DNA from 2 places in the Variovorax sp. Soil_C_19 genome. Region 1 is predicted to be linked to the other one. Evidence: riboswitches for the same ligand, from Rfam matches in the RefSeq annotation. Region 1 holds a riboswitch; the other holds the start of a gene.
What was found. A riboswitch is a leader RNA that binds a small molecule or an ion and turns the genes downstream of it on or off. The one in region 1 is predicted to bind glycine.
Positions count from the first base shown of each region.

Region 2: linked by a shared signal. The riboswitch ahead of gcvT (glycine cleavage system aminomethyltransferase GcvT) and the one ahead of AC3A6R_RS19895 (D-amino acid dehydrogenase) in region 1 are both predicted to bind glycine.

Region 1 covers NZ_JBDGIV010000011.1:71,378-86,860, forward strand. The annotation lists gene AC3A6R_RS19830 (threonine dehydratase) at 1-181, opposite strand, end outside; gene AC3A6R_RS19835 (LysE family translocator) at 210-842, opposite strand; gene AC3A6R_RS19840 (VOC family protein) at 844-1,536, opposite strand; gene AC3A6R_RS19845 (PhzF family phenazine biosynthesis protein) at 1,551-2,492, opposite strand; gene AC3A6R_RS19850 (glutathione S-transferase family protein) at 2,515-3,156, opposite strand; gene AC3A6R_RS19855 (LysE family translocator) at 3,162-3,845, opposite strand; gene AC3A6R_RS19860 (DJ-1/PfpI family protein) at 3,871-4,503, opposite strand; gene AC3A6R_RS19865 (aminotransferase-like domain-containing protein) at 4,509-5,729, opposite strand; gene AC3A6R_RS19870 (DMT family transporter) at 5,768-6,712, opposite strand; gene AC3A6R_RS19875 (LysE family translocator) at 6,709-7,308, opposite strand; gene AC3A6R_RS19880 (aminotransferase-like domain-containing protein) at 7,410-8,825, shown strand; gene AC3A6R_RS19885 (PhaM family polyhydroxyalkanoate granule multifunctional regulatory protein) at 8,914-9,573, shown strand; gene AC3A6R_RS19890 (FIST signal transduction protein) at 9,620-10,900, shown strand; gene AC3A6R_RS19895 (D-amino acid dehydrogenase) at 10,932-12,248, opposite strand; glycine riboswitch at 12,337-12,442, opposite strand; glycine riboswitch at 12,446-12,542, opposite strand; gene rfbB (dTDP-glucose 4,6-dehydratase) at 12,636-13,706, shown strand; gene rfbD (dTDP-4-dehydrorhamnose reductase) at 13,703-14,593, shown strand; gene rfbA (glucose-1-phosphate thymidylyltransferase RfbA) at 14,623-15,483, shown strand, end outside.
Region 2 covers NZ_JBDGIV010000019.1:685-16,167, reverse strand. The annotation lists gene AC3A6R_RS24565 (Bug family tripartite tricarboxylate transporter substrate binding protein) at 1-101, opposite strand, end outside; gene AC3A6R_RS24560 (amidase) at 157-1,629, opposite strand; partial or broken gene AC3A6R_RS24555 (LysR family transcriptional regulator) at 1,746-2,648, shown strand; glycine riboswitch at 2,684-2,774, shown strand; glycine riboswitch at 2,787-2,901, shown strand; gene gcvT (glycine cleavage system aminomethyltransferase GcvT) at 2,949-4,121, shown strand; gene gcvH (glycine cleavage system protein GcvH) at 4,160-4,531, shown strand; gene gcvP (aminomethyl-transferring glycine dehydrogenase) at 4,608-7,517, shown strand; gene AC3A6R_RS24535 (hypothetical protein) at 7,543-7,791, opposite strand; gene AC3A6R_RS24530 (DUF3014 domain-containing protein) at 7,885-8,826, opposite strand; gene AC3A6R_RS24525 (NAD(P)H-dependent flavin oxidoreductase) at 8,966-10,015, opposite strand; gene AC3A6R_RS24520 (Pr6Pr family membrane protein) at 10,052-10,738, opposite strand; gene AC3A6R_RS24515 (helix-turn-helix domain-containing protein) at 10,788-11,603, opposite strand; gene AC3A6R_RS24510 (DUF3237 domain-containing protein) at 11,694-12,194, shown strand; gene AC3A6R_RS24505 (Bug family tripartite tricarboxylate transporter substrate binding protein) at 12,250-13,257, shown strand; gene AC3A6R_RS24500 (hypothetical protein) at 13,263-13,412, opposite strand; partial or broken gene AC3A6R_RS24495 (LysR substrate-binding domain-containing protein) at 13,417-13,665, shown strand; gene AC3A6R_RS24490 (hypothetical protein) at 13,685-14,119, opposite strand; gene AC3A6R_RS24485 (arsenate reductase ArsC) at 14,208-14,705, shown strand; gene AC3A6R_RS24480 (alpha/beta fold hydrolase) at 14,831-15,483, shown strand, end outside.

The sequences.
Region 1 (15,483 bases):
CGAAGTAGGTGAGGCCGCCGCGGATCTTGAAGGCGCCGGCCGGCGTGTGGTTCTCGTGCTTGGCCCAGACGGTGCAGCCGAGGCGCTCGGCGAGCAGCGGCCAGGCGTACTGCGGCGTGGGTGGCATGGCGGTGCGCACGGTGCCGAGCGCGGCCTCGATCTCTTCGCGGGTGAACCTCATCGTGCGGACCGTCTTTCTTTCTTTTCGGCTACTTGCGTTCGGTCAGCGCCACGCGCACGGCCATGGCCGCCAGCACGCTGCCCATGATGTAGCGCTGCGCTCGCAGCCAGCCCGCGCTTTGCGACAGCACGGCCGTGATGCCCGCGGCGCCGAGGATCATGAGCGTGTTGACCGCCGCGCTGCTCGCGATTTGCGCCGCGCCGAGCTGCAGGCTCTGCAGCAGCACCGAGCCGCGCTCGGGATGGAGGAACTGCGGAAAGAACGAGAGGTAGAACATCGCCACCTTCGGGTTCAGCAGGTTGGTGAGAAAACCCATGCGGAACAGCTTGCCCGGCGAATCGGCCGGCAGCGCGCGCGCCGCGAAAGGCGCATGGCCGCCGGGCCGGACGGCCTGCCACGCGAGCCACAGCAGGTAGGCCGCGCCCGCGAGCCGGATCGCGTCGAACGCGAGCGGCACGGCGAGCAGCAGCGCGGTGAGGCCGAGCGCGGCCGCGAACAGGTGCGCGAGGAACGCCAGCAGCACGCCGCCGAGCGAGATCAGCCCCGCACGGCGGCCCTGCACCAGCGTGCGCGACACGCAATAGATCATGTTCGGCCCGGGCGTGAGCGCCAGCACCGTCGAGGCCAGCGCGAACCAGGCGATTTCGGTCAGGGTCAGCATCTCAGGTTCCTTCCGATCGAAGCGTGACTGCGCCACGCGGGGTGTCGAGCACGGCCACCAGGTCGGGCGCGCCGGGCTGCACGGCGAACCCTTGCATGCCGATGGCCGCGAGCGCCGCGGCAAGATCGGCCGCGCGCGGATGCGTGGCCGCGAGCGAGCGCATCGCCAGGCCTGAAGCGGGCATCGCGTCGGTGGGGTGAACCGACCCCCACTCGATCAGCGTGGGCAGCGCGCCATAGAAGAGCCGCTGGCCGTCGTCGCGCACGGTGATCTGCCATTCGAGCCGCCCAGCGGGCGTGTCGCGCGAGGCCGCGAGCAGCGGGCCGCGATCGATCGGCAGGCGCTCGTTGTGGGCCAGCGCCTGCAAGGCGAGGCGTGCGTCGGGCACGCTCGCGACGAAGTGCACGAGCCGCGGCCCGTGCTGCACCAGCGCGGCCTGCAGCACCGGATCGTCGAGGTCGAACCAGCGCCGCGTGCCGCGCCGCGAGGGCTTCTTGTCGGGCTCGATGGCGATGATCTCGAGGTAGGCCCGCGGGAAAGCGTCGCTCGCGATGTTCAGCAGCCGGTTGTGCGTGCCCATGAGCGGGTGCGAACCGCCCGGCCCGGGCGTGACGCCGAGCGTCGCTTCGCACCAGGCCACGCCCTCGGCCAGCGAGGCGGCGGCGATCACGAGATGGTCGAGGCGGGCTTGCATGATGGAGATAGCGCCTAGAGCGTGACCTGCCCGTCGATGCAGGTCACGGCGTCGCCGCCGACCCACACCGTGCCGTCGGCGTCGCGCTCGATGTGCACCCGGCCCGCACGGCCCAGGCACTGCCCCTGCGCGGCGAGGTAGCGCGCGGGCATGAGGCCGTCGGCGATCAGCCATTCGGCCAGGCCCGCGTTGAGGCTGCCGGTCACCGGGTCTTCTTCCACGCCGAGGGGCGCGGCGAAGGCGCGCACCTCGAGATCGATCTTCGCGCCGTCGTCCGCATCGGCCCGCGCCGGTTGCCCCGCATCGCGCCGGCCGCCGAAGGCACGTGCCTCGCGGTTGGAGCGGCCGATCAGCATGGCCTCCTCTTGCCCGGCAGGCACGCCCGCCACGCCGACCTTCACGCCCAGCTCCTTGAGCAGGCGGTGGTCGGGCGCGAGGCCGAGCACGGTGTCGGCGTCGTTGAGCAGCAGGCCGAACCAGACCGGCCCGTTGTCGAGCACCTGGGCCGCCACGATCTGCTGTGCCTTCAGGCCGAGCGCCCCCGCCACCTTGGCCAGAAGGCTCGGGCTCGGCGCGCTGCGCGCAAGCGGCGGCGCCGCGAAGGCCAGGCGCTCGCCCTCGTGGCGCAGCGGCACCAGGCCCACCGCGCATTGCTGCACGATGCGCCCCGCCGCGCGCGGCTTGCCACCGGCCTGCAGCCAGGCGTGGCAACTGCCGATGGTGGGATGGCCCGCGAACGGCAGCTCGCCGCCGGGCGTGAAGATGCGCACGCGGTAGTCGGCCGTGGGCTCGGTGGGCGGCAGCAGGAAGGTGGTTTCGGACAGGTTCGTCCACTGCGCGAAGCGCTGCATCGCGGCGTCGTCCAGGCCGCTGCCGTCGAGCACCACCGCAAGGGGGTTGCCGCGCAAGGGCTTTGCCGTGAAGACGTCGACTTGCTTGAAGGGGCGGGATTTCATCGTCGGATCCGAAGGGGGCATGTCATTCGAGGCCCAGGTCGAGCACGCCGCGCGCGCCTGGCCGGGAGAGCAATTCGCCGTACCAGCGTTCGAGGTTCGGCCAGGCCGGCCGCTGGTAGTCGAGCGGCGGCAGGCCGAACCAGCGGTGGGCCTCGCAGCCGATCGGGATGTCGGCCATGGTGAAGCGCTCGCCCGTCATGTAGGGCTGGCGCGCCAGGTGCGCGTCGAGCCGCGCGAACAGCGCCTCGCTCGCGTACACCGAGGCCGCGATCAGCGCCGGGTCGCGCTCTGCCGGCGGCGTACGCACCCATTGCACGAAGGCATCGCGGCTCGCGCGGTTGAGCATGGTCTGCTGCCAGTCCATCCAGCGTTCGGCGTCGAAGCGCGCCGGCAGTTCGCTGGGGTAGAGCGTGCCGTGCGAGTGCTTGGCGCAGAGATAGCGCACGATGACGTTCGATTCCCAGAGCGTCACGCGCTCCGCGCCCTCGCCGTCGTCGATGGTGGGCACCGTGGCATTGGGATTGATCGCGAGGTATTCGGGCGTCTGCACCACGCCGGACAGGCCACCGGCCTCGGTGCGCTGGAAGTCGAGCCCGAGCTCCTGTGCGCACCAGACGACTTTGCGCACGTTGATCGAACTGATGCGGCCCCAGATATTGAGCATGGTGTTCAGCTTCCTTGGACAGGTGTGGCGGACAGGGAGGAGGGCATGGAAGGACGCTCGAGCAGCAGCAGGCGAATGGCCAGGCCGACCATCACGAGCGCAAGCAGGACGCGCTGGAATTTTTCAGCCCCCGGACGGCGCTGCAGCCATCGGCCAACCTGCCCGCTGCATGCGCCGAGCAGCGTGTTGAATGCGAGCGCGGCAGCCGAGAGCATGACGCCGAGCTGCACCAGTTGCAAGGACACGCTGCCGCGCGCCGGGTCGACGAACTGCGGCAGGAACACCATGAAGAACAGCAGCGCCTTCGGATTGACCAGGTTGTTGAAAAAGGCCATGCGCACGATGCGTGCGAAGGCGGAGGTCCGCACGCGCGTGCCGGCGGGCAATCCGCGGTCGTTGTTGCTGCTGCTGCGCAGCGACTGCAGCGCCAGCCACAACAGGTACAGCACACCCGCATAGCGCAGCAGGTCGAACGAAGGCGGCCATGCCGCCACCAGCGCGGTGACGCCGGTGGCGGCAAAGAGCGTGTGCACCAGGTCGGCCGACGAAATGCCGAGCGCCGCCGCAAATCCGCCGCGCGGCCCGTGCGCCACGGCGTGCGAGAGCACGAAGGCCATGTTCGGCCCGGGCGACAGGAACAGCGCGAGCACGGCCAGGAGGAAGAGCGCGAGCGTGGCGAGGCTGATCATGGCGTGACCTGCAGCAATGCGTCTCTCAGGCCGCTGCGGCTGCGGTTGTCGCAGCCTGCGGCAGGTACGGCGCGATGTTGCGCATGGCCTGCGCCACGTAGTCGTCCTTCTCGCCCACCGGCGCGACATAGTGCAACGCGCTTCTTGCCGCCTCGACGCCTTCGCTGCGCGCGATGAGCCAGGCCGCGAGGTAGGGCGCCGACAGGCATCCGCCCGCGGTTGCCACGTTGCCGCTCGCAAAGAAAGGCTGGTTGAGCACCTCGACGCCAGCTTCCTGCACCCACGGCTTGGTCGTGAGGTCGGTGCAGGCAGGCACCGTGCCCAGCAGCCCCAGCTTGGCGAGCAGCAGCGTGCCGGAGCACTGCGCGCCGATCAGCTGCCGCGTGGTGTCGAGCCGGCGCAGCACGCCCATGATGGCGGGATCGGCGGCGATTTCGCGCGTGCGGATGCCGCTGCCCACGAGCACCGCCTCGGCCTCGCAGGCGGCCTCGAGTGTCGAGGTCGCGTGCAGCGTCACGCCGTTCATCGAGGTGACCGTGGCCGAGGGGGAGGCCAGCGTCACACGCCAGCCCGGGCGCTTCACGCGGTTGAGCACGCCAAGCGCGATCAGCGAGTCGAGTTCGTTGAAGCCGTCGAAGGTCAGGATGGCGATGTGCATGGCTCTCAGACCGGTTCGGGCGCCAGCGTGCGTTGGGTGCCGAGCGCGGCGAGTTCTTCGCGCAGCACGGCAGCGAGCGCGGCGATCGCGGTGTCGATCTCCTCGACGCTCGCGGTCACGAACGACAGCCGCAGCGTGCGCGGATCGCCCTGGCCCGCATAGAACGGCGCGCCCGGCACGAAGGCCACGTTGCGCTCCACCGCCTTGGGCAGGAGCGCCACGGTGTCGATGCCCTCGGGCATGCGGGCCCAGAGGAACATGCCGCCCAGCGGGGCGTTGAACTTCACATCCAACCCCGCCATCTCGCGCGTGAGCGCGGCCAGCATCGCATCGCGCTGGCGCTTGTAGAGCGCGCGGATGGTCGGCACGTGGCGATCGAGAAAACCATCCTTCATCACTTCGCAGACCATGCGCTGCGTGAAGATCGGCGTGTGCAGGTCGACCGCCTGCTTGGCCTGCAGCAGCTTCGGGTAGATGGCCTTCGGTGCCACCAAAAAGCCGAGCCGCAGCCCGGGCGCGAGCACCTTCGAGAACGAGCCGAGGTAGATGCAGCCTTCGGGATTGCGCGCGGTCAGCGGCAGCGGCGGCGCCTCGTCGAACCAGAGTTCGCCATAAGGGTTGTCTTCGACGATCGGCAAGCCCGCCGCGGCAGCCGCGGCCGACACGGCCGCACGCCGCGCCTCGGTCATGGTGCGACCCGTCGGGTTCTGGAAGTTGGGCAGCAGGTAGACGAAGCGCGCCGCATCGTCGGCACCCGGGCGCGCTTTGGCGATCAGGTCGTCGACCACTACGCCGTCGTCGTCGCTCGCCACGCTCACCGGCGTCGGCTCCATCGGGCCGAAGGCCTGCAGCGCACCGAGGTAGGTGGGCGTTTCCACCAGCACGCGGCTGCCCGGGTCGATGAGCGCCTTGGCCACCAGGTCGAGGCCCTGCTGCGAACCGGTGGTGATGAGCACCTGCGCGGGATCGACGTTCCACGGCAGCATGTCGGCCACCGCCTGGCGCAGCGGCGCATAGCCTTCGCTCGCGGCATATTGCAGCGCCGCCTGGCCGTCGTTGTGCAGCACCTCGGCGCAGGCATCGGCAAAGGCCTGGATCGGGAAGGTCTTGGGCGAAGGCAGGCCGCCGGCCAGGCTGATGATGCCGGGGCGCTCGGTGACCTTGAGGATTTCACGCAGCACCGAGGGGTTCATCTTGGCGGCGCGGGCGGCGAGTTTCCAGTCCATGGGGTTCTTCTTTCAGGCAGAGGGTATGCGGTGCGGATTCAGGGTGTGGCGGTGCGCGCCGGGCTGGCGATGGCGGGCTGCGGCTGCGACAGCCGCTTGCCGAGCACGACGGTGCAGACCACGGCGGCGGCGAAGCCGAGGGTGACCACGTCGAGCGGTTCGCCCAAGAGCGGGATGGCCGCGAGGATCGAGAGGAAGGGCTGCAGCAGCTGGGTCTGGCTCACGCGCAGCGCGCCGCCGAGCGCGAGCCCGCGGTACCACGCGAAGAAGCCGATCCACATCGAGAACACGCCGACGTAGACGAAGCCGGCCCAGGACGACGCGGCGATCGGGGTCTGCGGCCACAGCACCAGCGTGGCCGGCAGCGTGACCGGCAGTGCCATCACGCAGACCCAGCAGATCACGCGCTCGGCGCCGAGCGAGGGCGTCACCTGGGCGCCGTAGATGTAGCCGACCGATGCCGCGATGACGGCGCCCACCAGCAGCAGGTCGGCCCATTCGAAGCCGAAGCCGTGGCCCTGCTGGGCTGCACGCAGCAGCGAGAACAGCACCACCAGGACGCTGCCAGCGATGGCGCAGAGCCAGAAGCCCAGCCGTGCGCGCTGGTGCAGCACCCAGGCCGCGACGGCCGCGGTCACGAGCGGCAGCAGCGCCGTGACCACCGCCGCGTGGCTGGCCGTGACCACGCGCAGCGCATAGCCCAGCAGCAGCGGATAGCCGATCACGTTGCCGAGCACGGCCATGCCGAGCGGCTTCCACTGGTGCGGCGCCGGCCGCGGCGAGCGCGTGGCAAGCAGGAACACCGTCGAGAGCAGGCCCGCGAGCGCGGCCCGCCCGAGCGTGACGAACCAGGGCGACAGCTGGGGCGCCTCCTGCGTGCCGGTGGCAAGCCGCGTCATCGGCAGCGTGACCGCGAACAGCGCCACGCCGATCACGCCGAGCCACATGCCGAGCGTCTCGTCCTTGATGGCGGGCCGCTTCATACGCCGAGCATCCACCCGGCGGTGAGCACCAGCACCAGCGCCATCGCGCGGTTGAACCACAGCAGGCGCCGGCCCTTGGCAAGCCAGCCGCGCAGCAGCGCACCGGCGAGCGCATAGACGAAGTTGCTGGCGAAGGCGTAGACCACCATCACTGGCGCCACGATCGCGAAGCGGCCGAGCGGATCGGGCTGGCCCGCGATCCAGCCGGCCACGAGCGTGAGCGCGAGCAGCCAGGCCTTGATGTTGACGAACTGCAGCATCACGCCCTGGCCGAAGCCGATCGACAGGCTCTGGCCGTCGGCCTTGCCGAGGGTGGCGCTGCCGCTGAGCTTGTAGGCGAGCCACAGCAGGTAGCCGATGCCGAGCGCCTTGATGGCGAGCCGCAGTGACGGCACCGCGACCACCAGCGCGCCGATGCCGGCTGCCGACAGCACCAGCAGCAGCGTCCAGCCGACCGGCACCGCGATCACGAAGCGCATGGCGCGCGGCAGGCCGCCGTTGGCTGCGAGCGCGGTGGAGAGCGTGGTGTTGGGCCCCGGCGAAAAACTCATCGCGGTGGCCAGCACCAGCAATGCGGTGAATTCTTGCCAGTTCATTTCTTACACTCTAAACTTTGGGACCATTACAGTTCCAATACAGTTATGCACACATGCGCTGACACTGTATTGGTCTTCCCATCGACACAGGCGCCGCGCAGATGTTGACACGAACCCCCACCCAGTCGCTGACAGGGCAATTGGCCGACCGGCTGGCGGAGCGCATCCGCACACGGCTGCTGCCGCCCGGTGCGCGCCTGCCTTCGGTGCGCGAATGCGCGCGCCAGCAGGGCGTGAGCCCCTACACCGTGGTCGCCGCCTACGACCAGCTGCTGGCGCAGGGGCTGATCGAGGCGCGCCGCCAGCGCGGCTTCTATGTGCGCGATGCGGGGCCCGCCCAGGACGCCCGCTCGGCCAGCGTGGCGCCGAGGGTCATGCAGATGATGGGATCGCGCGTGCCGGCCGACGCGAGCTCGCTGATCCGCAGCATGTTCCACCGGCCGAGCGACAAGCCGCAGCCCGGCATGGGCGTGTTTCCGCCCGACTGGATGGCCTCGACCTTCATGCCGACGGCAGTGCGCCGCATGACCAACACCGCGGCGCTGCAGGAACTCTCGCTGCAATACGGCGAACCGTCGGGCGATGCCGCGCTGCGACGCAGCCTGTCGAACCGGCTCGTCGGCATCAACGTGCCCGCGGCGCCCGACCAGATCGTGACGACGGTGGGCGCCACGCATGCGCTCGACATCGTGAGCCGCACTCTGCTGCGCGCGGGCGATCCGGTGATGGTCGAGGAGCCCGGATGGGCGCTCGAGTTTGCGCGGCTCGAGGCGATGGGCATGCGCATTCTTCCGGTGCCGCGCCGCGCCGACGGGCCCGACCTCGAGGTGATGGCCCAGTACTGCGCGCTGCACAGCCCCAAGCTCTTCGTGAGCGTGAGCGTGCTGCACAACCCGACCGGCTACAGCCTCACGCCGGGCAGCGCGCACCGGATTCTGAAGCTCGCCAACGAGCACGACTTCCACATCGTCGAGGACGACACCTACAGCCACCTCGCGCCCGAGCATGCGACGCGGCTCTGCGCGCTAGACGGGTTGCAGCGCACCATCTACGTCAGCGGCTTCGCGAAGATCCTCGCGCCCAACTGGCGCATCGGCTATCTCGCGGCCTCGGCCGAGCTGAAGGATCGGCTGCTCGAGACCAAGCTGCTGGCCACGCTGACCACGCCCACGCTGTTCGAGCGGGCCTTGTCGTGGTGCATCGACCAGGGCCAGCTGCGTCGGCATTCGGAGCGTGTGCGCATCCGTCTCGACGGGGCACGCGGGCGCGCGGTGAAGCTTGCGATGGCGCACGGCTGCCGCTTCGCGTCGGAGCCCGCGGGGCTGTTCGGCTGGGTCGACACGGGCGTCGACACCGACGCGCTCACGCAGCGCATGCTCGACCAAGGCTACCTGCTGGCGCCGGGTTCGCTGTTCCATGCGCGGCGTCCCCCGAGCACGCTGATGCGCATCAATTTCGCGACCTCGCAGGATGCGGCCTTCTGGAAGGTGTTCAGCAAGGTGCGCGCGGAGCTTTGACCCGTGCGCAACGCTTGTCCGCGCGGGCGAAAAGGCCGTGCGTTGGAGTAAGCTGGCACCACAGGACAACCCCTTCGGAGACCGCCTCATGAGCAACGCCAGCCAGCCCTTCGATTTCAGCCAGTTCGTCCCCGGGTTCGACTTTCTGAAGAACCTCGCCGGGGGCGGCGCAAACCCGGCGGCCGCCCCCGGGCTGCCGAGCCTGGCGAGCTGGGTGGCGCCCACGCTGAGCGTGGAAGAACTCGACAAGCGCATCCAGGAACTCAAGACGGTGCAGTACTGGCTCGAGCAGAACGGCCATGCGCTGAAGGCCACGGTCCAGGCGCTGGAGGTGCAGAAGATGACGCTCTCGACTCTGCGCGGCATGAACGTGCGCATGGAGGACATCGCGAGCGCCTTCTCGAAACAGGCGGCCGCGGAACCCGCTGCCGCCGTGCCCCGGTCGGTAGCGGCAGAGCCTGCGGCGGGGGCCGATGAAGCGCCGGCGCCCGGCGTGGTCGATCCGATGCAGTGGTGGGGCTCGCTGACCGAGCAGTTCCAGCAGATCGCGAACTCGGCGCTGCAGGACGCGGCCCAGCTCAAGGTGCCCGCCATGGCGCAACCGATGGCCGATGCGGTCGGCAAGGCCATGCGCGGCAGCCCGTCCGCAACAACGCAGAAACCCGCCGCCAGGACGGCCGCTGCGAAGAAAACCCCACCCAAAAAGACGCCCACCGCCACGCGCAAGCGAACCACCGGCGGGCGTTGATCTCTTACATGCTCTCCTTCGAGAAAAAGAACGGAAGGCACGCACCATGAAACTGTTTCCTTCCGGCCACGCCACCCATCCGCAATGGCGCATGGCCGCCGGCCTCGTGCTGGCGCAGCTGCGCGCGCAGATGGCGCTGCCCGAATACGCCCCGTCGCCGACGCTCGGCCTGCTCTACATCACCGATCACTACGCCTCGGACGCGCAGGAGATCCTCGATCACCTGAGTGCCGAGCTGCCCGAAGTGACCGACTGGTCGGGCACGGTCGGCGTCGGCGTGGCGGCCAACAACGCCGAGTACTTCGACGAGCCCGGCCTGAGCCTCATGCTGTGCGCGCTGCCGAGCGACCAGTACCGCGTGTTCTCGGGCGTCGCGCCGCTCGGCAGCTCGGAAATGAGCGGTTTCGAGGCCCATACCGCGCTCGTGCATGCAGACCCCGCGACACCCGACTTGCCCGAACTGATCGGTGAAATGGCGGGCCGCACCGACACCGGCTACCTGTTCGGCGGGCTGTCGTCGGGCCGGGCCGGCGCGCTGCAGTTCGCGGTCGGCGGCAACGGCAACATCCGCGGCCATGGCGCCGCGGGCGGCGTGTTCTCGGGCGGGATGTCGGGCGTGGTGTTCGGCGAGGGCGTGCGGCTGGTGTCGCGCGTCACGCAGGGCTGCCAGCCGCTGCGCGCGGGGGCCGGGCGCGAGCGCGTGATCACCGAGGCCGACGGCAACCTGCTGCTCAAACTCGACGGCGAGCCGGCGCTCGACGTGCTGCTGGCGGAGCTGCAGGTGTCGCTCGAACGGCCGCAGGAGGCCATCGACGCGGTGCGCAACACGCTGGTGGGCCTGGCCGATGCGGGCAGCGACGGCATCCGCCGTACCGGCGACCTGGGCGCCGACGTGCTGGTGCGTCACATCATCGGGCTCGATCCGACGCGCCGCGGCGTGGCGATCGCCGACGTGGCCGAAGCCGGCATGCGGCTGAGCTTCTGCCGCCGCAACGCGCAGGCCGCGCGTGCGGACCTGATGCGCATCTGCGCCGAGATCCGCGAAGAGCTCGAGCCCGAGGAGCAGACGCTGGCCACCGCGCGCGCCGTGGCGGCCGGGGAGGCCGAGGCCGCGCCGCATCCGGCACGCCGCATCGCCGGCGCGGTGTACGTGAGCTGCTCGGGGCGCGGCGGTCCGCATTTCGGCGCACCCGGCGCCGAGCTGCAGATCGTGCGGCATGCGCTCGGCGACGTGCCGCTGGTCGGTTTCTTCGCGGCCGGCGAGATCGCGCGGCACCGGCTGTATGGGTACACCGGCGTGCTGACGGTGTTTGCGGCCGCCGACTGAACGCCGAAGTCCGTGTTCGGTCGGCCCTGGCTCAGCCCACGGCCGCCGCCATGACCCCGTGCGCCGGCCGCGGCATTCCCGTGAACGCGAAATCGACTTCGGGCGCGAGCCCGGTCACGATGCGCGCGATCGATTTGCCCGATCCGCAGGCATGCGTCCAGCCCAGCGTGCCGTGGCCGGTGTTGAGGTACAGGTTCGGCAGCTTCGTCTTGCCGATCATCGGTACGTTGCTCGGCGTCGCGGGGCGCAGGCCGGTCCAGAACTGCGCTTGTGTGGTGTCGCCGGCGCCGGGGAACAGTTCTTCGACGCGCCGCACGATGGCCTCGCAGCGCACGCGGTTCAGGTCGCGGTCGTAGCCGTTGAGTTCGGCCGTGCCCGCAATGCGCAGGCGGTCGCCCCCCTCGGCGCCCGGCGAGGTGTAGCGCGAGAACACGAGCTTGAATTCGTCGTCGGTGAGCGAGACCTGGTGCGCCTTCGAGGCGTCCTTGACCGGCAGCGTCACCGAGTAGCCCTTGGCCGGATAGATCGGCAGGCGGATGCCGAGCGGTGCCGCGACGAGCGGGCTCAGCGAGCCCATCGCGAGCACGAACGCATCGCCGCCGATGCGCTGGAAGCGGCCTTCGGGGTCGGTCGCCTCGACATGGTCGAGCCGGCCGCCGGCCTCGCGCAGCGCGGTCACCGTGTGGCTCATGAGGAACTTCACCCCGGCCGCTGCGGCGAGCCTGGCGAGTTCGCGCGCAAAGAGGTTCGCATCGCCCGACTCGTCTTCCGCGGTGTAGGTGGCGCCGGCCAGCTTCGGCCGGATGTGCGCGAGCGCGGGCTCGATGGCCACGGCCTCGTCGGCCGAGATCACCTGCCGCTCGCAGCCCAGCGCGCGCATCTGCTTGGCCGGCGCGAGGGCGGCATCGAACTCCTTCTGGGTCGTGTAGAAGTGCAGGATGCCTTGCGTGCGCTGGTCGTACGCCAGACTGGTGTCGCGGCGCAGCTGCTGCAGCACCTCGCGGCTGTAGGTGCCCAGCCGCACGATCTGCTCGATGTTGTGCCGGGTGCGCGCCGGTGTGCATTCGCGCAGGAACTGCAGGCCCCAGAGCCACTGGCGCATGTCGGCGCGCACGCGGAACAGCAGCGGTGCGTCTTCCTTGCCGAGCCACTGCAGCACCTTGAGCGGGGCGCCCGGATTGGCCCACGGTTCGGCATGGCTGACGGAGATCTGCCCGCCATTGGCGAAGCTGGTTTCTGCGGCCGGCGTGGCCTGCCGGTCGATCACGGTCACATCGTGGCCGAGCTGTTGAAGGTAATAAGCCGAGGTCACGCCGAGCAGGCCGGCGCCAAGAACGATCACGCGCATTTCAGGTACTTCTTTCGAGGTGCGCTTGGATGGCGGCGGGGTCGCTGTGCTTTGCATAGCGAGCAACCGGACGATCGCCGTCCAAGTTGCCGCTCCCCCTGTCCTCGGTACCTGAGAGATTCACCCGCTGCGCCCGCAGCGGGTTTGCTCCTTCGGCGCGTCACGCGGGGTGACGTCTCTCCAGACGGCGTGTCAGTTGGTGCAGTACAGGCCTCTTCGGCCGACCTGAGCGTTTATGGGAGTTTGCGCCTTCGGTGGGACAACGCATGTTGTCCGCTCTCCTGCAGTGGCGCGATTGTATGCGGGCGGCATGATCGCCCTGGCCCGATGGGATAATCGCCTGTTCAATCGCCGGGTGGCGATCGTTCCATTTCAGCAGGGGACTCCATGATCCTGGTAACCGGCGGCGCCGGCTTCATCGGCGCCAATTTCGTACTCGACTGGCTCGCGCAGAGCGATGAACCGGTCGTCAACCTCGACAAGCTGACCTACGCGGGCAACCTCGAGACGCTCGCCTCCCTCAAGGGCGATGCCCGGCACATCTTCGTGCAGGGCGACATCGGCGACAGCGCGCTCCTCGATCGCCTGCTGGCCGAACACAAGGTCCGCGCGGTGGTCAACTTCGCCGCCGAATCGCATGTGGACCGCTCGATCCACGGCCCCGAGGACTTCGTGCAGACCAACGTGCTCGGCACCTTCCGGCTGCTCGAGTCGGTGCGCGGCCATTGGAACGCGCTGCCGGCCGACCAGAAGGCCGCGTTCCGCTTCCTGCACGTGTCGACCGACGAGGTCTATGGCTCGCTCTCGAAGACCGATCCCGCCTTCACCGAAGACAACAAGTACGAGCCCAACAGCCCGTATTCGGCCAGCAAGGCCGCGAGCGACCACCTTGTGCGCGCCTGGCACCATACCTACGGCCTGCCGGTGGTCACCACCAACTGCTCGAACAACTACGGGCCGTTCCACTTTCCCGAGAAGCTGATCCCGCTGATGATCGTCAATGCACTCGCCGGCAAGCCGCTGCCGGTGTATGGCGACGGCATGCAGGTACGCGACTGGCTCTACGTGAAAGACCACTGCAGCGCCATCCGCCGCGTGCTCGAAGCCGGCCGACTCGGCGAGACCTACAACGTAGGCGGCTGGAACGAGAAGCCCAACATCGAGATCGTCAACACGGTGTGTGCGCTGCTCGACGAACTGCGCCCGCGCGCGGACGGCAAGCCCTACAAGGAGCAGATCAGCTACGTCACCGACCGTCCCGGCCATGACCGGCGCTATGCCATCGACGCGCGCAAGCTCGAGCGCGAGCTCGGCTGGAAGCCGGCCGAGACCTTCGACACCGGCATCCGCAAGACCGTCGAGTGGTACCTGGCCAACGGCGAATGGGTGCGCAACGTGCAAAGCGGCGCCTACCGCGAATGGGTCGAGAAGCAGTACGACACGAAGGACGCTGCATGAAGCTGCTGTTGCTGGGCAAGGGCGGACAGGTCGGCTGGGAGCTGCAGCGCAGCCTGGCGCCGCTGGGCGAACTCGTCGCGCTCGACTTCGACAGCACCGAGCTTCACGCCGACTTCAGCCGGCCCGAGCAACTCGCCGAGACGGTGCGCAAGGTGCGACCCGATGTCATAGTGAATGCGGCGGCGCACACGGCCGTCGACAAGGCCGAAAGCGAGCCCGAGTTCGCGCGCAAGCTCAACGCCACCTCGCCGGGCGTCGTGGCTGAGGCGGCGCAACAGGTTGGGGCGCTGATGGTGCATTACTCGACCGACTACGTCTTCGACGGCAGCGGCAGCACGCCCTGGAAGGAAGACGATGCGACCGGCCCCTTGAGCGTGTATGGCCGCACCAAGCTCGAAGGCGAGCAGCTGGTGGCCGCACACTGCGCGAGGCACCTGATCTTCCGCACCAGTTGGGTGTATGCGGCGCGCGGCGGCAACTTTGCCAAGACCATGCTGCGCCTGGCCAAGGAGCGCGACAAGCTGACCGTCATCGACGACCAGTTCGGCGCGCCGACCGGCGCGGAGCTGCTGGCCGACCTGACCGCGCATGCGATCCGCGCGACCTTGCAGGACCCCGCCAAGGCGGGCCTCTATCACGCGGTGGCTGGTGGCGTCACCACCTGGCATGGCTATGCGCGTTTCGTCATCGAGCAAGCGAAGGCGGCCGGCGTCGAGCTGAAGGCGGGGCCCGATGCGGTCGACCCCGTGCCCACGAGCGCCTTCCCCACGCCCGCCAGGCGTCCGCACAACTCGCGCCTCGACACCACGAAGCTGCAATCGACCTTCGGCCTGCGGCTGCCGCCATGGCAGGACGGCGTGGCACGCATGCTGCGCGAGACGCTCTGAACACAAGAAAAGGGAAAGAAGACCCAACAATGACCACGACGACAAAACGCAAGGGCATCATCCTGGCCGGCGGCTCCGGCACCCGCCTGCATCCCGCCACGCTCGCGATGAGCAAGCAGCTGCTGCCGGTGTACGACAAGCCGATGATCTACTACCCGCTGAGCACGCTGATGCTCGGCGGCATGCGCGACATCCTCATCATCAGCACGCCGCAGGACACGCCTCGTTTCCAGCAGTTGCTGGGCGACGGCAGCCAATGGGGCCTGAACCTGCAGTACGCGGTGCAGCCCAGCCCCGATGGTCTGGCGCAGGCGTTCATCATCGGCGAGAAGTTCGTGGCCAACGAGGCGAGCGCGCTGGTGCTGGGCGACAACATCTTCTACGGGCATGACCTCGCGCATCTGCTCTCCGGTGCCGATGCCAAGGACAAGGGCGCGACCGTCTTCGCCTACCACGTGCAGGATCCTGAGCGGTACGGCGTGGTGGCCTTCGACGCCGAGGGCAAGGCCAGCAGCATCGAAGAGAAGCCGGCCAAGCCCAAGAGCAGCTACGCCGTGACGGGCCTGTACTTCTACGACAACCAGGTGGTTGACATCGCCAAGGCCGTGAAGCCGAGCGCGCGCGGCGAGCTGGAGATCACGGCGGTCAACCAGGCCTACCTCGACATTGGCCAGCTCAACGTGCAGATCATGCAGCGCGGCTATGCCTGGCTCGATACCGGCACGCACGAGAGCTTGCTGGAGGCGGGGCAGTTCATCGCGACGCTCGAGCATCGGCAGGGGTTGAAGATCGCGTGCCCCGAAGAGATCGCCTGGCGCAACGGGTTCATCGACCGCGAGCAGCTCGCGCGACTCGCAGCGCCGCTGCAGAAGAATGGCTACGGCAAATAC
Region 2 (15,483 bases), on a different contig from region 1:
CGATCGGGAAAGCCCTGCTGGGCCAGCGCCATCGCGGGCACCGCGCATGCCGCGGCAGCGACGAACGCAAGGGAGAGGAAACGGGAACGACGGAGAGACATGGCGGTGCAAAGCTCCAGTTGGCAGGCAAGAAAAACGGAAGAGGCGAGACGGCGGTCAGCCGAGCAAGGGGCTTCGCACCCGTGCGTGACCGCTGGCCTCGTCGTAGGCATGGCCGATCTGCAGCACGGCCGCGTCGGCCTGCACCGGGCCGATGATCTGCAGGCCGGCAGGCAGGCCGCCGGCACCGAAGCCGGCGGGCGCCGCCAGTGCCGGCAGGCCGGCCATGGTGGCGGGAACCACTGCCTGCATCCAGCGGTGGTAGGTGTCCATCGCGCGGCCGCCCACCTCGTGCGGCCAGTCGAGCACCAGGTCGAAGGGGAACACCTGCGCCGATGGCATCACGAGGAAGTCGAACTGCGCGAACAGCCCGCGCAGTGCCTGGTACCAGGCCGAGCGCGTGCGCGCGGCGTCATACACCTGCATGCCGCTCAGCTGCAGGCCGCGCTCGATCTCCCACACCGCCTCGGGCTTGAGCAGCGCGCGCCGTGCCGGGTCATGGTAGAGCGCGGCATTGGCGCCCGCCACCGCAAAGCTGCGCAGGTCGATCCAGGCGCGCCACAACTGCTCGAGGTCGAAGGCCGGCAGCACCGCCTCGACGCTGCAGCCGGCCGCCTCGAAATGCCGCAGCGCCGCGGCGCAGGTGTCGAGCACGCCGGGCTCGGTGGGCAGATGGCCGCCCAGGTCGCCGAGCCAGCCGATGCGCGTGCCGCGGAAGTCGCGCGCCAGCGGTTGCAGGAAGTCGCTGCCCTTCGCCTGTCGGTGCGTGAGCGGCAGCCGGGCGTCGAAACCGGCCTGCACGGCCAGCAGCATGGCCAGGTCGGGGATGTTGCGCGCCATCGGACCGGCGACGCTGAATTGCTGGAAGAAGACCTCTTCGGTGGGACCGTGCGGCACGCAGCCGATCGAGGTGCGCAGGCCATACACGTTGTTGAAGGCCGCCGGCGTGCGCAGCGATCCCATCATGTCGGAGCCGTCGGCCACCGGCAGCATGCGCAGCGCCACCGCCACGCCGGCGCCGCCGCTGCTGCCGCCTGCCGAGCGGGCCGGGTCGAAGGCGTTGCGCGTGGCGCCGTACACCGGGTTGTAGGTGTGGCCGCCGAGCCCGAACTCGGGCGTGTTGGTGCGGCCGACGAACAGCGCGCCGCCGGCACGCATGCGTTCGAACACCACCGCGTCGGCCGGCGTGACCTGGCCACGGAAGATCGGCGAGCCGCGCGTGGTGACCATGCCGGCCACGGGCATGATGTCCTTCGGCGCCTGCGGGAAGCCATGCATCGGCCCCAGGCTGCGGCCCTGCCCCAGTTGGTCGTCGCGCTCGCGGGCCTGGGCGTGCAGCGCATCGCGGTCGGCGTGCGCCACGATGGCATTGACCACCGGATTGAGCCGGTCGATCTGCGCCAGGTAGGCATCGAGCACTTCGACGCACGAGACCTCGCGCGAATGGATGGCATGCGAAAGCGCTGTGGCGCTGAGTTCCACGATGGCCGAAGCCACCGGCGCCGGCGTGGCCGATCGGGGTTTGTGCATGCCTCTCCTGCGGAAAAATGACGGGACGAAGTCAGAATAAGCGCCCGCCAGCCATACGACAATCGCCGTTTGTTGCAAGAATCGTTGCGTTTTACGCAAACCTAGGAAGGTTTTCGATGCTGTCCGACCGACTGCAGGACACGGCGCTGCGCTACTTTCTCGAGGTGGTTCGCAGCGGCTCCGTGAGCGAGGCCGCCTCGCGGCTCAGCGTGTCGCCCTCGGCCGTAAGCCGGCAGGTGGCGGCATTGGAAGAACTGCTCGGCGTGCCGCTGTTCGAGCGGCACGCGCGCGGCATGGCGCCCAGCGCCGCCGGCGAACTGCTGGCCGCGCATGCGCGCCGCGGCGCGATGGAGGCCGACCGCGTGGTGTCCGACATCCAGGCGCTGCAGGGTCTGCGCCGGGGCCTGGTGCGCCTGGCCAGTTCGTCCGGCTTCGCCATCGAGTTCCTGCCCGGCGCGATGGCCGAATTCCGTGCCCGCCACCCTGGCATCCTGTTCCACCTCCGCGTGGTGGCGCCGGCCCAGGTAACCGCGGCGGTGCGCAATGGCGACGTGGACATCGGCCTCACCTACAGCCGGGCTGCCGAGCGCGACATCCAGGTGCAGCACATGCAGGCGGCGCCCGTCCACGCGATCATGCGGCCCGACCATCCGCTCGCGCGCTTTTCCACCGTCACGCTGGCGCAGATGCATCCGCATCCGATCGCCCTGCCAGAGCGCGACAACACGGTGCGCCAGTTGTTCGACATCGGCTGCAGCCAGCGGCGGCTGGTGTTCGACCCGGTGCTGGTCAGCAACCATTTCGAGTCGCTCACCAACTTCGTGCTGCACGGCGGCGGCCTGTCGATTTCGGGCGAGGTGACGGTGCGCGACCGTGCGCGGCGCGGCGAGCTGCATGCCGCACCGATCCGCGAGCGCGGCATGAACGGCCGCGCCGTCGAGGTCCAGACCCTCGCCGGACGCACGCTGCCACAGGGCGTCAGCGCCTTTCTCGACCATCTGCGTGCGGAACTGCCGCCGTCCCGCGCGGCCGGCCCGCAGCGCGATCCACTACACTCGCCGGGTCAGGAGAGAGCTTCGCCACGCGAGGCCGCCGAAGGCGCAGGGAACCCCCGAACGCTCAGGCAAAAGGACTGACACAGCGACAGCGAACGCCGTCGCTTCCTTGCTGGAGAGAGGCCGTTGCAGCGCGCGTTTGCGGCGACGGCCCACCGAAGGAGCAAACCCCGATCGTGGGGCGAATCTCTCAGGTAAAGCGGACAGCAGGGGTGGCCCATGGCTTGCGCCATGGAATTCGACTGCCCCTTTGGAGAGTGCCCCGTGGCTGCTTCCGCTGACCAACAACAACCATTGCTCAAGACCCCGCTGCACGACCTGCACGTCGAGCTCGGCGCCCGCATGGTGCCGTTCGCCGGCTATTCGATGCCGGTGCAGTACCCCGCCGGCCTGATGGCCGAGCACCGCCATACGCGCGAGCAGGCCGGGCTGTTCGATATCTCGCACATGGGCCAGTTGCGCCTGGTCGGGCCCGACGCCGCCGCCGCCTTCGAGACGCTGATGCCGGTCGACGTGATCGACCTGGCCCCGGGCAAGCAGCGCTACGGCCTGCTGCTGAACGACGAAGGCGGCATCCTCGACGACCTGATGTTCTTCAACGAGGGGCACGGCTCGCTCTTCGTGATCGTCAACGGCGCCTGCAAGATGGCCGACATCGCGCACATCCAGCAGAAGATCGGCGCACGCTGCGAGGTGCAGCCCCTGCCCGACCACGCGCTGCTCGCGCTGCAGGGGCCGCAGGCCGCCGCGGTGCTCGCAAGGCTCTCGCCCGGCGCCGAGCGCTTCGTGTTCATGACCGGCGGCGCAGTGCAGATCGGCGGCATTCCAGCCTTCGTCACGCGCAGCGGCTACACCGGCGAAGACGGCTTCGAGATCTCGGTCGCCGGCCGTGACGCCGACGCCCTGGCCCGCCTGCTGCTCACCCAGGCCGAGGTCAAGCCGATCGGCCTGGGCGCGCGCAATTCGCTGCGGCTCGAGGCCGGCCTGTGCCTTTACGGCAACGATATCGACACCACCACCACGCCGGTCGAGGCCTCGCTCAACTGGGCGATCCAGAAGGTGCGCCGCGCGGGCGGCGCGCGCGAAGGCGGCTTCCCGGGCGCGGCCCGGGTGCTGGCGCAGTTGGCATCGGCCACGTCGGGCGCGGCCGGCCGCACCGACCACGACACGCTCACGCGCAAGCGCGTTGGCCTGGTGGCGCTCGAGCGCATACCGGTGCGCGACGGCACGGTGCTGCAATCGTTCGAGGGCCAGGACATAGGCCTCGTGACGAGCGGCCTGCTCGGCCCCACGGCCGACCGCCCGGTCGCGATGGGCTACGTGGCCATGGCCTTCGCCGAGCCCGGCACGCGCGTGCAGGCCATCGTGCGGGGCAAGCCCGTTCCGATGGAAGTCTCGGCCATGCCTTTCGTGCCCACGCGCTACTACCGCGGCTGAGCTCGGCATTTCATTTTTTCCACGAGGAGTTTTTTCACATGACCATCAAGTACACCAAGGACCACGAATGGGTCTCGGCCGAAGGCGACGCGGCCACCGTCGGCATCACCGTGCATGCGCAGGATGCGCTCGGCGACGTGGTGTTCGTCGACCTGCCCGACGTGGGCAAGACCTTCGCGCAGGGCGAAGTGGCCGGTGTCGTCGAATCGGTGAAGGCCGCGGCCGACGTGTTCATGCCCGTGTCGGGCGAGATCACCGAAGTGAACGAGGCGCTGCGCGCCGATCCTTCGCTCGCCAACAGCGACCCGCTGGCCGCGGGCTGGTTCTTCAAGGTCAAGCTCAGCGAACCTGCGCAGCTCGACGCGCTGCTCGACGCCGCCTCCTACGACCAGTTCGCAGCCGAGTCCTGATGCACCGCTGAAGACGGGCTGGCCGCACGCGACGCGTCCGGCAGCCCCGCCCTTGCCTTTTCCCCCCGACACCGCCATGCCCACCCCTTCCCTCCCCTCCCTGCAAGAACTCGAGAATGCCGAGGAATTCCTCGCCCGCCACATCGGCATCGATGCGGCCGACGAAGCGCGCATGCTGCCGGTGATCGGCTCGGCCACGCGTGCGGAGCTCATCGACGGCATCGTGCCCGCGGCGATTCGCCGCGCCCGCCCGATGCGGCTGCCGGCGCCCGCCAGCGAAGCGGACGCGCTGGCCGAGATGAAGGCCATCGCGGCGAAGAACAAGGTGTGCAAGAGCTTCATCGGCCAGGGCTACTACGGCACCCACACGCCCGGCGTGATCCTGCGCAACGTGCTCGAGAACCCCGCCTGGTACACCGCCTACACGCCCTACCAGGCCGAGATCTCGCAAGGGCGCATGGAGGCCCTGCTCAATTTCCAAACGATGGTGTGCGACCTGACGGGCATGGCCATCGCCAACGCCTCCATGCTCGACGAGGCCACGGCCGCGGCCGAGGCCATGACGCTCGCCCGGCGCAGCGTCAAGAGCAAGAGCAACGTGTTCCTGGTCTCGGGCGACTGCCATCCGCAGACGATCGAGGTCATCCGCACGCGTGCCGCGCCGCTGGGCATCGAAGTGAAGGTGAGCACGGCGTCCGAGACGCTGCCGCACCTGATGGCGAGCTGCGACTTCTTCGGCGTGCTCGCGCAGTACCCGGCCACCACCGGCCATGTGCACGACCTGCGCCCGCTCGCGGGCCATGCCCACCAGTGCGACGCCGCCTTCTGCGTGGCCGCCGACCTGCTCGCGCTCACGCTCCTCGCGCCGCCCGGCGAATGGGACGCCGACATCGTCTGCGGCACCACGCAGCGCTTCGGCATGCCGATGTGCAACGGCGGCCCGCACGCGGCCTACCTGGCCTGCCGTGACGAATTCAAGCGCTCGCTGCCCGGCCGGCTGGTCGGCGTGAGCGTCGATGCGCACGGGCGTCCGGCCTACCGCCTCGCGCTGCAAACGCGCGAGCAGCACATCCGGCGCGAGAAGGCCACGTCCAACATCTGCACCGCGCAGGTGCTGCCGGCCGTGGTGGCGAGCATGTACGCCGTCTACCACGGACCCGACGGCCTTACGCGCATCGCGCAGCGCGTGGCCGCGCTCACCGCGATCCTCGCGCAAGGCTTCGCGCAGATGGGCCGCGAAGTGGTCAATGCCACCGCGTTCGATTCGCTGACGATCCACACCGGCGACGACACGCAGAAGATCGTCGAGCGCGCCGAGGCCGGCGGCATCAACCTGCGCCAGCGTCTGCAGCAGCACCTGGGCATCTCGCTCGACGAGACCACCACGCGCGCCGACATCGAGACGCTCTGGGCGCTGTTCGTGCCCGCCGGCACGCCGATGCCGCGCTTCGACGAACTCGCCGGCACCGCGCCGCGACTGCCCGACGACCTGCGCCGCACCAGCGCCTTTCTCGCGCACCCGGTGTTCAACACGCACAAGAGCGAGACGGCGATGCTGCGCTACATCCGCAGCCTGTCCGACAAGGATCTGGCGCTCGACCGCAGCATGATCCCGCTCGGCAGCTGCACCATGAAGCTCAATGCGACCAGCGAGATGATCCCCATCACCTGGCCCGAGTTCGCGAACATCCATCCGTTCGCGCCCGCCGAGCAGCTCGCGGGCTACGCCCAGCTCGACGCCCAGCTGCGCGCCTGGCTCTGCGAAGCCACCGGCTACGCGGGCATCAGCCTGCAGCCCAATGCGGGCTCGCAGGGCGAATACGCGGGCCTGCTCGCGATCCGAGCGTTCCAGGAAGCCAACGGCCAGGGACACCGCAACATCTGCCTGATTCCGTCGTCGGCGCATGGCACCAACCCCGCGAGCGCACAGATGGTGGGCCTGCAGGTGGTGGTGACGGCCTGCGACGCGCAGGGCAACGTCGACATGGACGACCTGAGGCGCGCCTGCGAGAAGCACAGCGCCAACCTGGCCGCGGTGATGATCACGTATCCCAGCACGCACGGCGTGTTCGAGACCCGCGTGAAGGAACTCTGCGAACTGGTGCACGAACACGGCGGCCGCGTGTACGTCGACGGCGCCAACATGAACGCGCTGGTCGGCGTGGCCGCGCCCGGCGAATTCGGCGGCGACGTGAGCCACCTCAACCTGCACAAGACCTTCTGCATCCCGCACGGCGGCGGCGGTCCGGGCGTGGGGCCGGTGTGCGTGGTCGAGGACTTGGTGCCGTACCTGCCGGGGCATGCGACGGCCGGCGCCGCGGGCAATGGCGTAGGCGCCGTTTCCGCTGCGCCCTTGGGCAATGCCGCAGTGCTGCCGATCAGCTGGATGTACTGCCGAATGATGGGCGCCAAGGGCCTGCAGGCCGCCACCGAGACCGCGATCCTGAGCGCCAACTACATCAGCGCGCGGCTCAAGGAGCACTACCCCACGCTCTACGCCAGCCCCAACGGGCATGTCGCGCACGAGTGCATCCTCGACCTGCGCCCGCTCAAGGAGACCAGCGGCGTCACCGCCGAAGACGTGGCCAAGCGCCTGATCGACTACGGCTTCCACGCGCCCACGCTGAGCTTCCCGGTGCCGGGCACCTTGATGGTCGAGCCGACCGAGAGCGAACCGCTGGCCGAACTCGATCGCTTCATCGACGCGATGATCGCGATCCGCGGCGAGATCCGCCGCATCGAGGAAGGCGTCTGGCCAAAGGACGACAACCCGCTCAAGCATGCGCCGCACACCGCCGCCAGCCTGGTTGCGAGCGAATGGACGCATCCGTATGCGCGCGAACTCGGCGCCTATCCGCTGGCCGCGCTGAAGGACGCCAAGTACTGGCCGCCCGTGGGCCGCGTCGACAACGTCTATGGCGACCGCAACCTGTTCTGCAGCTGCCTGCCCGTGGGCGATTACCAGGAAGCCGAAGCCGCCGCCTGAGCGCTTGGCGGCCTCAGCCGCCGGTTCAACCTTCGCGGCGGTACATGGCCCACTTGACGGTCAGCAGGTCGGCGGCGATCTTGGCGGCGTTGACGCCGGCGTAGTCCTGGGAGGGGTCGAATTCGAAGCCCTCCCGGTAGCGCCGGACCTCGCCGTAGTCGGCATCGAAGGTCATCGGACCCATGAGTTCCGTCGGGTCCGTGCCGGCGGGAAGCGCCAGGAATTTCGCGGGATCGGTAGCACTCTGGTAGAGGTCGACGCTCATCAGGCTCATACGGTGGTCCTCGAAACGGCTTGGATTTCGTGAAGGCCGATCATCTGCGCCATCGCCGCCGCGCGCAATCGGCCCGCGCCTACACGGCGCGCGTCAGGGCTGGCCGGCCTTCTTCGCCACCGCACCCGTCGCGACCTGCTGGCGGAAGCTGCGCAGGCTCGCCTTGAGCTTGCGCTCGTTCTCCAGGCCCACGCGCACCATGATCTTCTGGCCCGCCGAGAGCGATTCGAGCGCAGGGTCGACGTATTCGTAGCGCACCCACGGCCGCTGCGACGGCACGCTGCCCTTGACCTCGACGAGCCGCACGCTCACCGGGCCCGCGGGCTCGGGCGCCTGCAGCAGGTGGTCGATCACCGCGATCAGGCGGTCGTTGAAATAGCGCCCCGGATAGCCGAGCTCTTCGTACGCCTGCTGAAACAGCGGGTAGAGCCGCGCATACACCTTGGCCGCCTTCGCCGAATCGACCGACTGCGTCAGTTGCACCAAAGCGGCATAGCGCGCGCTGTTCTTCGCGTCGATCACCTCGGCGTTGCCCTGCCCCGCGGTGATGAAGCGCTGCCCGGTGGGGTGGACCGGCCACCGGCTGGCGGGCGCCTGCTCGCGCGGGAGGTTGTCGACCGTGGCCACGAAGCGGCGCACCACGCCGTCGGGCAGCAGGAACTCGGCCGCGTTGCGGCTGCCGAGCAGGTCGGCCAGCGCCTTGCTCACGCGCGAATCCGAATCAGCCACCGGCGGCAGCCCCGCGTCGGGCGGTGCAAGCCCTTCGAGCGGGTTCTGCGGTTCGAGCAGCTCGGGCAGCGGCGAGAGCGGCGGCAGCACCAGGCCGTCGTTCGGCGTGGCGGCCATGGGCGGCGAAGGCGCGAGCGCCTCGGGCTGCTGTTGCTGCTGCTGGTACCAGCGCCAGCCGAAGAACGCCGCCACCAGGGCCAGCAGCAGGATGACGACGATGAGGCCGGTGGGTGTTTCGCGCCGCGGCCTGAACTCGGGGGCGTCGGAATGGTTGTCGCGGAGGTCGGAGGGATCTCGTTCGGGCATGTCGGCGGTTTCCTTTTGCAAAGAGCAATGGGAGACGAGCACCGATGGTGCACCAAATCGACGCCGTAGCGCCTCCTCCCGCTCGTAACGCGGTGTGACCCGTTCACCGCGTCGAAGTTCAGCCCGGCGCGATGTGTCTTCAGGCCAGGCCGTGTGCCAGCGCACGCGTGATCTCGGCGGCCGGCAGGTCGCGGCAGCCCATGGCGTTCTGCCCCGACCAGAGCGGCGAGAAATCACCGCTGCCCTGCGCCTCCGCCTTGGCCCGCAGCGGCGCGATGGCCGAGGTGGCGAGCGGAAACTCGGGCGCCGCCGCGCCGATCGGTCCGAGATCGCGCATCACGCGGTTCACGATGCCGCGCGCCGGCCGGCCGGTGAAGAGATTGGTCAACGCCGTGTGGCGCGCTCCCTCGCTCTGGAGCGCCGCGCGGTGCAGCGCGCTGGTGGTGGCCTCGGGCGCGAGCATGTAGGCCGTGCCCACCTGCACGCCCGCTGCACCCAGCGCCATGGCGGCCCTCACGCCATCGGCATCGGCGATGCCGCCCGCGGCGATAACCGGCAGCCGGACCGCGCGCACCACCTGCGGCAGCAGCGCGAAAGTGCCGAGCTGCTTGGTCAGGTCGTGCGAGAGGAAGTGGCCGCGATGGCCCCCCGCTTCGAGCCCCTGCGCAATGACCGCGTCGACGCCCTGCGCCTCGAGCGACAGCGCCTCGTCGACGGTGGTGGCCGATGCAAGGATCTTCGAGCCCCAGCCGCGCACCTGCGCCAGCAGCGCTTCGTGCGGCAGCCCGAAATGGAAGCTCACCACCGGCGGGCGGAATTCGGCGAGCAGCTCGGCCACTTCGGCGCTGAAGGGGTTGCGCCCCGGACCGGTCGGAATGGAAGCGGCATCGATGCCGAACTCGCGGTAGTAAGGCGCCAGTGCCTCACGCCACATGGCTTCGCGCGCCGCGTCGGGCGCGGGCGTCACATGGGCAAAGAAATTGACGTTGTAAGGCTTGCCGGTGCCTGCGCGGATGGCCGCCAGTTCGCTGCGGAGCGCGTCGTTGCCGAGCATCGCGCAAGGCAGCGAGCCGAGCCCGCCCGCGTTGCTGACCGCGATCGCCATCGCGCTGCCCTGGATGCCGGCCATCGGCGCCTGGATGAGAGGAAGCTCGGTGCCGAGGAGTTGCTGCAGTGTGGTCTTCGTCATGCCGCGATTCTGCGACGAAGCCGAAAACCCTGGGGCTCAGGAAGCCGGCGCGGGCGGCAGCTGCTTCTCGAGCCAGCGCAGGCCGAAGGCCATGGCCAGGAACACCAAGGCCACCGCCGCCGAGTTGAGCAGCGCGCGCGCCAGGCCGATCTTCGCCACGTCCATGAACGGGTACGGATACCAGTCGACGAACGCGCCGCGCACGAAGGTGTAGCCGATCCATGCCAGCGGCAGCAGCATCGCGCGGCCGATGGTGCCGCGGTCGGTGCGCGGGCGCGGGCCCACGAAAAGCCAGCCCAGCACCGCGCCGAGCGGGGTGACGGTGTGCAGCAGGAAGTTGGCCAGCTCGCCCGACGGCGTCAGGTCGCGCAGCCCCGTGAGCACCGTGTGGAACACCACGCCCGTCACCGCGATGCAGAGCACCGCCGTGAGCCGCAGCACGCGGAACACGCGGCCGTCATGCGCAGGCCTGAAGACCAGCAGCGCGCAGACGCCACCGATCAGCAGGTTCGAATCGATCGTGAAAAAGCTGAACAGCCGCACCAGCCTTTCGAGCTGCGTCGGCGCGAGGCCCGGCCCGTGAATGATCGCGGTGGCGAGCTCGAGCCCCACGCCCCCGGCTGCCGCGAGCGCGACCACCGCGTGGAGCAGGCGCGCCAGCGCCAGCGGGCCCCATGCGGCCTGGGGCGAGACGGGGTTGTCGATGTTCGTGGGCGTGGGCATCGGGCGCGTCCGGCGGTGGATGGGATAGCGGCGAAGCTACACCATGTCGTCAAGCCCTGCCTTGCTGCACCCCACGCTCCGGCAACATCAGCGCAAACAGCTCGTTGCGAAAGTGAATCCCGAGCCGGCTAAAAGCCCGGTTGCGATAGGTCTTGACCGTCGGCAGCGCGAGGCCCATGTCCGATGCAATGCCCTCCTGCGTCATGCCGCGCAGCAGCCGCAGGCAGACGTTGAGTTCCTGTGGTGTCAAGGCCGGGCAGCGGGCATGCAGCCGTGCGCGGAGTTCGTGCGCCGTGTCGGCGCGTGCCAGCGCGATGTGCTTGCGCGTGAGCGCCATCAAGAGGCGCCCGGCGGCGCCGAAGTCGGCGAGTTGCGCATCGCTGAGCGGGCGCTGATGGGTGTGCCGATAGAAATTGACCGCGAACAGCGCGCCGGCGTCGTCGCCCTCGTCGTATGCCGCGGGATCCTCTTCGACCACCGACACGCGCTCCACCACGCCGTGCGCCTCGTAGATCTTCGCGCGATGCTCCGGCGGCACCTCGGGTGCCGTGATGTGGCACACGCGCAGCGGCTGCGGCACGCTCGCCTCGCGCAAGGTGCGGTCGCTGCGGATGGGTCCCGAAAGGTAGGCGCGCCAGCAGTCGCGGGTGGTGTCGGGCACGCCCCGGCTGCCGCTCAGGAAGATGGCCGGCCGCGACCCCGTGCGGTAGACCGAGAACGAGCCCACCGGCAGCGCCGGCGCCATGGCCTCGAGAAGGCAGGCGCCGAACCCGGGCTCGCCGAGCGCAGGCACCACCATGGGCAGGCACTGCACCAGTGACGCGGCGACAGGCTCGGCGGGCAGATCGGGAATCCAGGTGCGCATGGGGGCAAGACGGGCAATACGGGCAATACGGGCAATCCCGTCATCTTCCAGGATGACAGCGCCGGCTCGCCACCGGGCTTACGCTAGGGCATGACTTCCACCATCGAACAACCCCAACCGCCGAACGATCCGCTGGCCGCACCGCGCCTGGCCTGGTTTGCCGATGTCTCGGTCGACGTCGGCGCGCCGCTGGTGCTCGGCGAAGGCGCCGAGGGGCTGCGCCGGGTGGTGCCGATATTGGGTGGCCATGCCAAGGGCGACGGCTGGACCGCGCGCGTGTTGCCGGGGGGTGCCGATTTCCAGCGCATCGCGAGCGACACCGTCTCGGAGCTCGACGCGCGCTACGGCCTCGAGACCGATGCCGGCGACCGCATCTACGTGCGCAACCGCGCCTTGCGCACGGCCCCTGCCGAGGTGATGGCGAAGCTGCTGCGCGGCGAGCCGGTCGATCCCGCGCAGGTCTACTTCCGCTGCACGCCCTCGTTCGAGACGCGCAGCCAGTCGCTGCAGTGGATCACCGAGCGCCTGTTCGTCGGCGTCGGCATGCGCCACCCGGCACAGGTCGTGATGCGCTTCTTCGCGCTGCAGTGACCGGCCACGCCGGCCTTTGACCCGATTCCCATACCGATACCGACAGGAGACCTGAATGATCACCGCCCTCCCCGCGGGCGTGCGCCGCCGCGCGCTCGCCATCGCCGTCCTCACCACCCTCTTCGGGGCACCGCAGGCCTTCGCCCAGGCGGCTGCCTCGGCCTATCCGCAGCGGCCCGTGCGCCTCGTCGTGGGGTTTCCGGCCGGCAGCGGTCCGGACATCGTGGCGCGCCTGCTGGCCCAGAAACTGTCCGAAGGCTGGAGCAACGTCGGCGTCATCGTCGACAACAAGCCGGGCGCCGGCGGGCTGATCGCCGCCTCCGAAGTGGCGCGCGCGCAGCCCGACGGCTACACCCTCATGCTCGGCGAGACCGGCCAGCTGGCCATTGCACCCAGCAGCTACAGCAAGCTCGCCTACGACCCGAAGAAGGACTTCGTGCCCGTGAGCCAGGTGGTCACCTCCAACTTCATGCTGGTGGTCAACCCCGCCAAGGTGCCGGCGCGCGACGTGAAGCAGTTCGTCGAATGGAGCCGCGCACAGAAGGGGCTGTTCATGGGCACCTTCGGCGCCGGCACGCCGGGCCATTTCGGCGCCTTCCTCTTCGGCGATGCCATCGGCCTCAAGCCGGAGCCGGTGCACTACAAGACCACGGGCGATGCGCTGGGCGGCCTGTTCAGCGGCGACGTGTCGGGCGCCTTCGCGAGCGTGGGCCTGTCGGCGGCCAACGTGAAGGGAGGCAAGCTGGTGGCGCTCGCCTCGAGCGGCGAAGCGCGCAGCCCCGCGCTGCCCGACGTTCCGACCTTCCGCGAGCAGGGCTACCCGCAGCTCGCCTTCAACTCCTGGTTCGGCATCGTCGTCCCGGCCAAAACACCGCCCGAGATCGTCGCGCGGCTCGAGACCGACATCCGCCGCGCCGTCCAGTCGGCCGAAGGCAAGGCGAAGCTGGAAGATGCGGGCTTCGCCGTCACGGGTACCACGTCGCAGGAGTTCAGCCGCGTGATCGCAGCCGACACAGTGCGCTGGGGCAAGGCGGTTGCTGCGACGGGGTTCAAGGCGGATTGAGCCGGTCAGACCGGTGTCGAAATCTCCGAAACAAAATTCCGGTACGAGCGCAGTGGTCGCGCCAGCAGCTCCGTCAGGCGCTCCACGTCGCCCGCACCCGGGGTCATGCCTTCCGTCATGAAGTGTTCGCTCATGAGGCGCATGTCGTAAGCCATCCAGCTCGTCCTGGTGCGCGAGGCGGTCCGGGGCGGCGTCGGCGCCGCGTACCTGCCCGTGTCGCTCGTGACTCAGGACCTCGCCGCAGGGCGGCTGGTGCGCTGGGGCGAGATCGAGGGGCCGGAGATCGCGCTGTGGGCGCTGTATCCGTCGCGCAGGCTGCTGAGCAACCGCGTCTCGACTTTTCTCGAATTTCTGAAGGAAGCCTTTCCCACAGGATCGCCTGAGGAACCGGCGTCATTCATGGATTGAAGATGCGGTCTCATACTCCTCAGTCCGCGGCGAGGCGCTTGTACGCCGCCTGGAGCCAGCCGAGATTCGAAAACTCCGCGGTCACCGTATCGCGGCGGAACGAACTGCTGTCGAAGCGCGAATAGCCGTTCATCGGGTTGTCGATGGCCGGGCTCACCGGCACGACATAGGTGCGGACCTTACCGTCGAAGCTGTACCGCTCGCTGTTGCGCGGCAGGGGTTTGATCACCGAGTCCTCTGCCAAGGTGTTGGCCAGATGCAGCCTGATGCTTTCCGTGCTGAGGCTGTACGCCTCGTTGGCCGGCTGGCTGGCGAGCTCGTCGGCGCTCGCCGAAGCTGCGGCGAACAGCGAACCGACGCAGAGGGCGAGTGCCGTGGGACCGAATTGGAAATTCAAACTCATCGAGAACTCCTTCGCCTGGACGGCACTGCGGGAGCCGAGGTTGTAGCGCAACGCGCCGTCATACACACGTCACACTGCCGCGCGCCAATGTTTCGGGTCGTCACAACACTGGCCGCCACCGCGCGATCATCATTTCGCCATGACCACCAGCCACCCGATCCACGTCCTCTTTCTGTGCAACAGCAACACCGCGCGCAGCCTGATCGCCGAGTCGCTGCTCAAGCAACTGGGCCGCGAGCGCTTTGCGGCTTACTCCGCCGGCAGCGCGCCGACGCCGGGCGGGCAACCCGACCCGCGCACGATCGAGGTGCTGGGTGGCGCGGGGCTTCCCACCGACGGGCTGCGCAGCAAGAGTTGGGACGAGTTCGGCGGCGCCTCCGCGCCGCGCATGGACCTCATCGTCACGCTGTGCGACGAAGCTGCGGGAGAGACCTGCCCGGTCTGGCCGGGCCATCCCGCATCGGCGCATTGGTCGCACCCCGATCCGTGTGCCAAGGACGCCGGCGAGGGCCTCGGGGCTTTTTCGCTCGCGATGCATGCGATCCGCCGCCACGTGGAATTGCTGGTCAACCTGCCCGACGAGCGCATCGATCGCCTGGTGATCGAAGGCGAGGCGCGAAGCATCGGCGCGTCCTGACGTGCGTCCAGTGTCAGCCATCTCCGGCAACGCGCGGGAGCGAGCGGCTGACACCGCCCGCATCGACGCAAGCCAGGATCCCTGAATGAGCGAGCGAGTCCTGCTCGCGCATGGTGGACAACGGCATGAGAACCCAACGACTTCGTCTGTCCGGCGGCACCGCGCTGTCTTTCACGACCGCCGGCGAGCCTTCCAGCCCCGCGCTGCTGCTGCTGCACGGGACGCCGAACTCGGCCCGCCTGTTCCGACCGATCATGCCCGCGCTGTCGCAGGCTGCATTCGTGATCGCGCCGGACCTGCCCGGCCACGGCGCGTCCGATCCGCTGCCGGCGGTGTCGTTCGAGGCCATTGGCCACGCGATCTCCGAACTGCTGGAATCGTTGGAGATCGGGCCGCGGTTCATCTACCTGCACGACTGGGGAGCGCCCGTGGGCCTGCAGATCGCGATGCAGGCGCCCGAGAAAGTGTTGGGCCTCATCGTCCAGAACGCCAACGCGCATCGAACCGGCTGGGGACCGGGATGGGCCGCGACGCAGGCCTACTGGTCGCAGCCGAATGCAGAGAACGAGGCCGCGGCGACGGCGCATCTCACCCTTGCGGGCACGCGCGACACCTACATCTCCGGCGTGCCTGCGGACATAGCCGGACGGATTCCTGCCGAACACTGGGAAGAGGATTGGCGCGTGATGAACCTGCCGGGCCACATGGAAACCCAGCGCGCGCTCATCGCCGACTATGCGAACCATGCCGCCCGCTTCGACGAGATTGCCAGGTACCT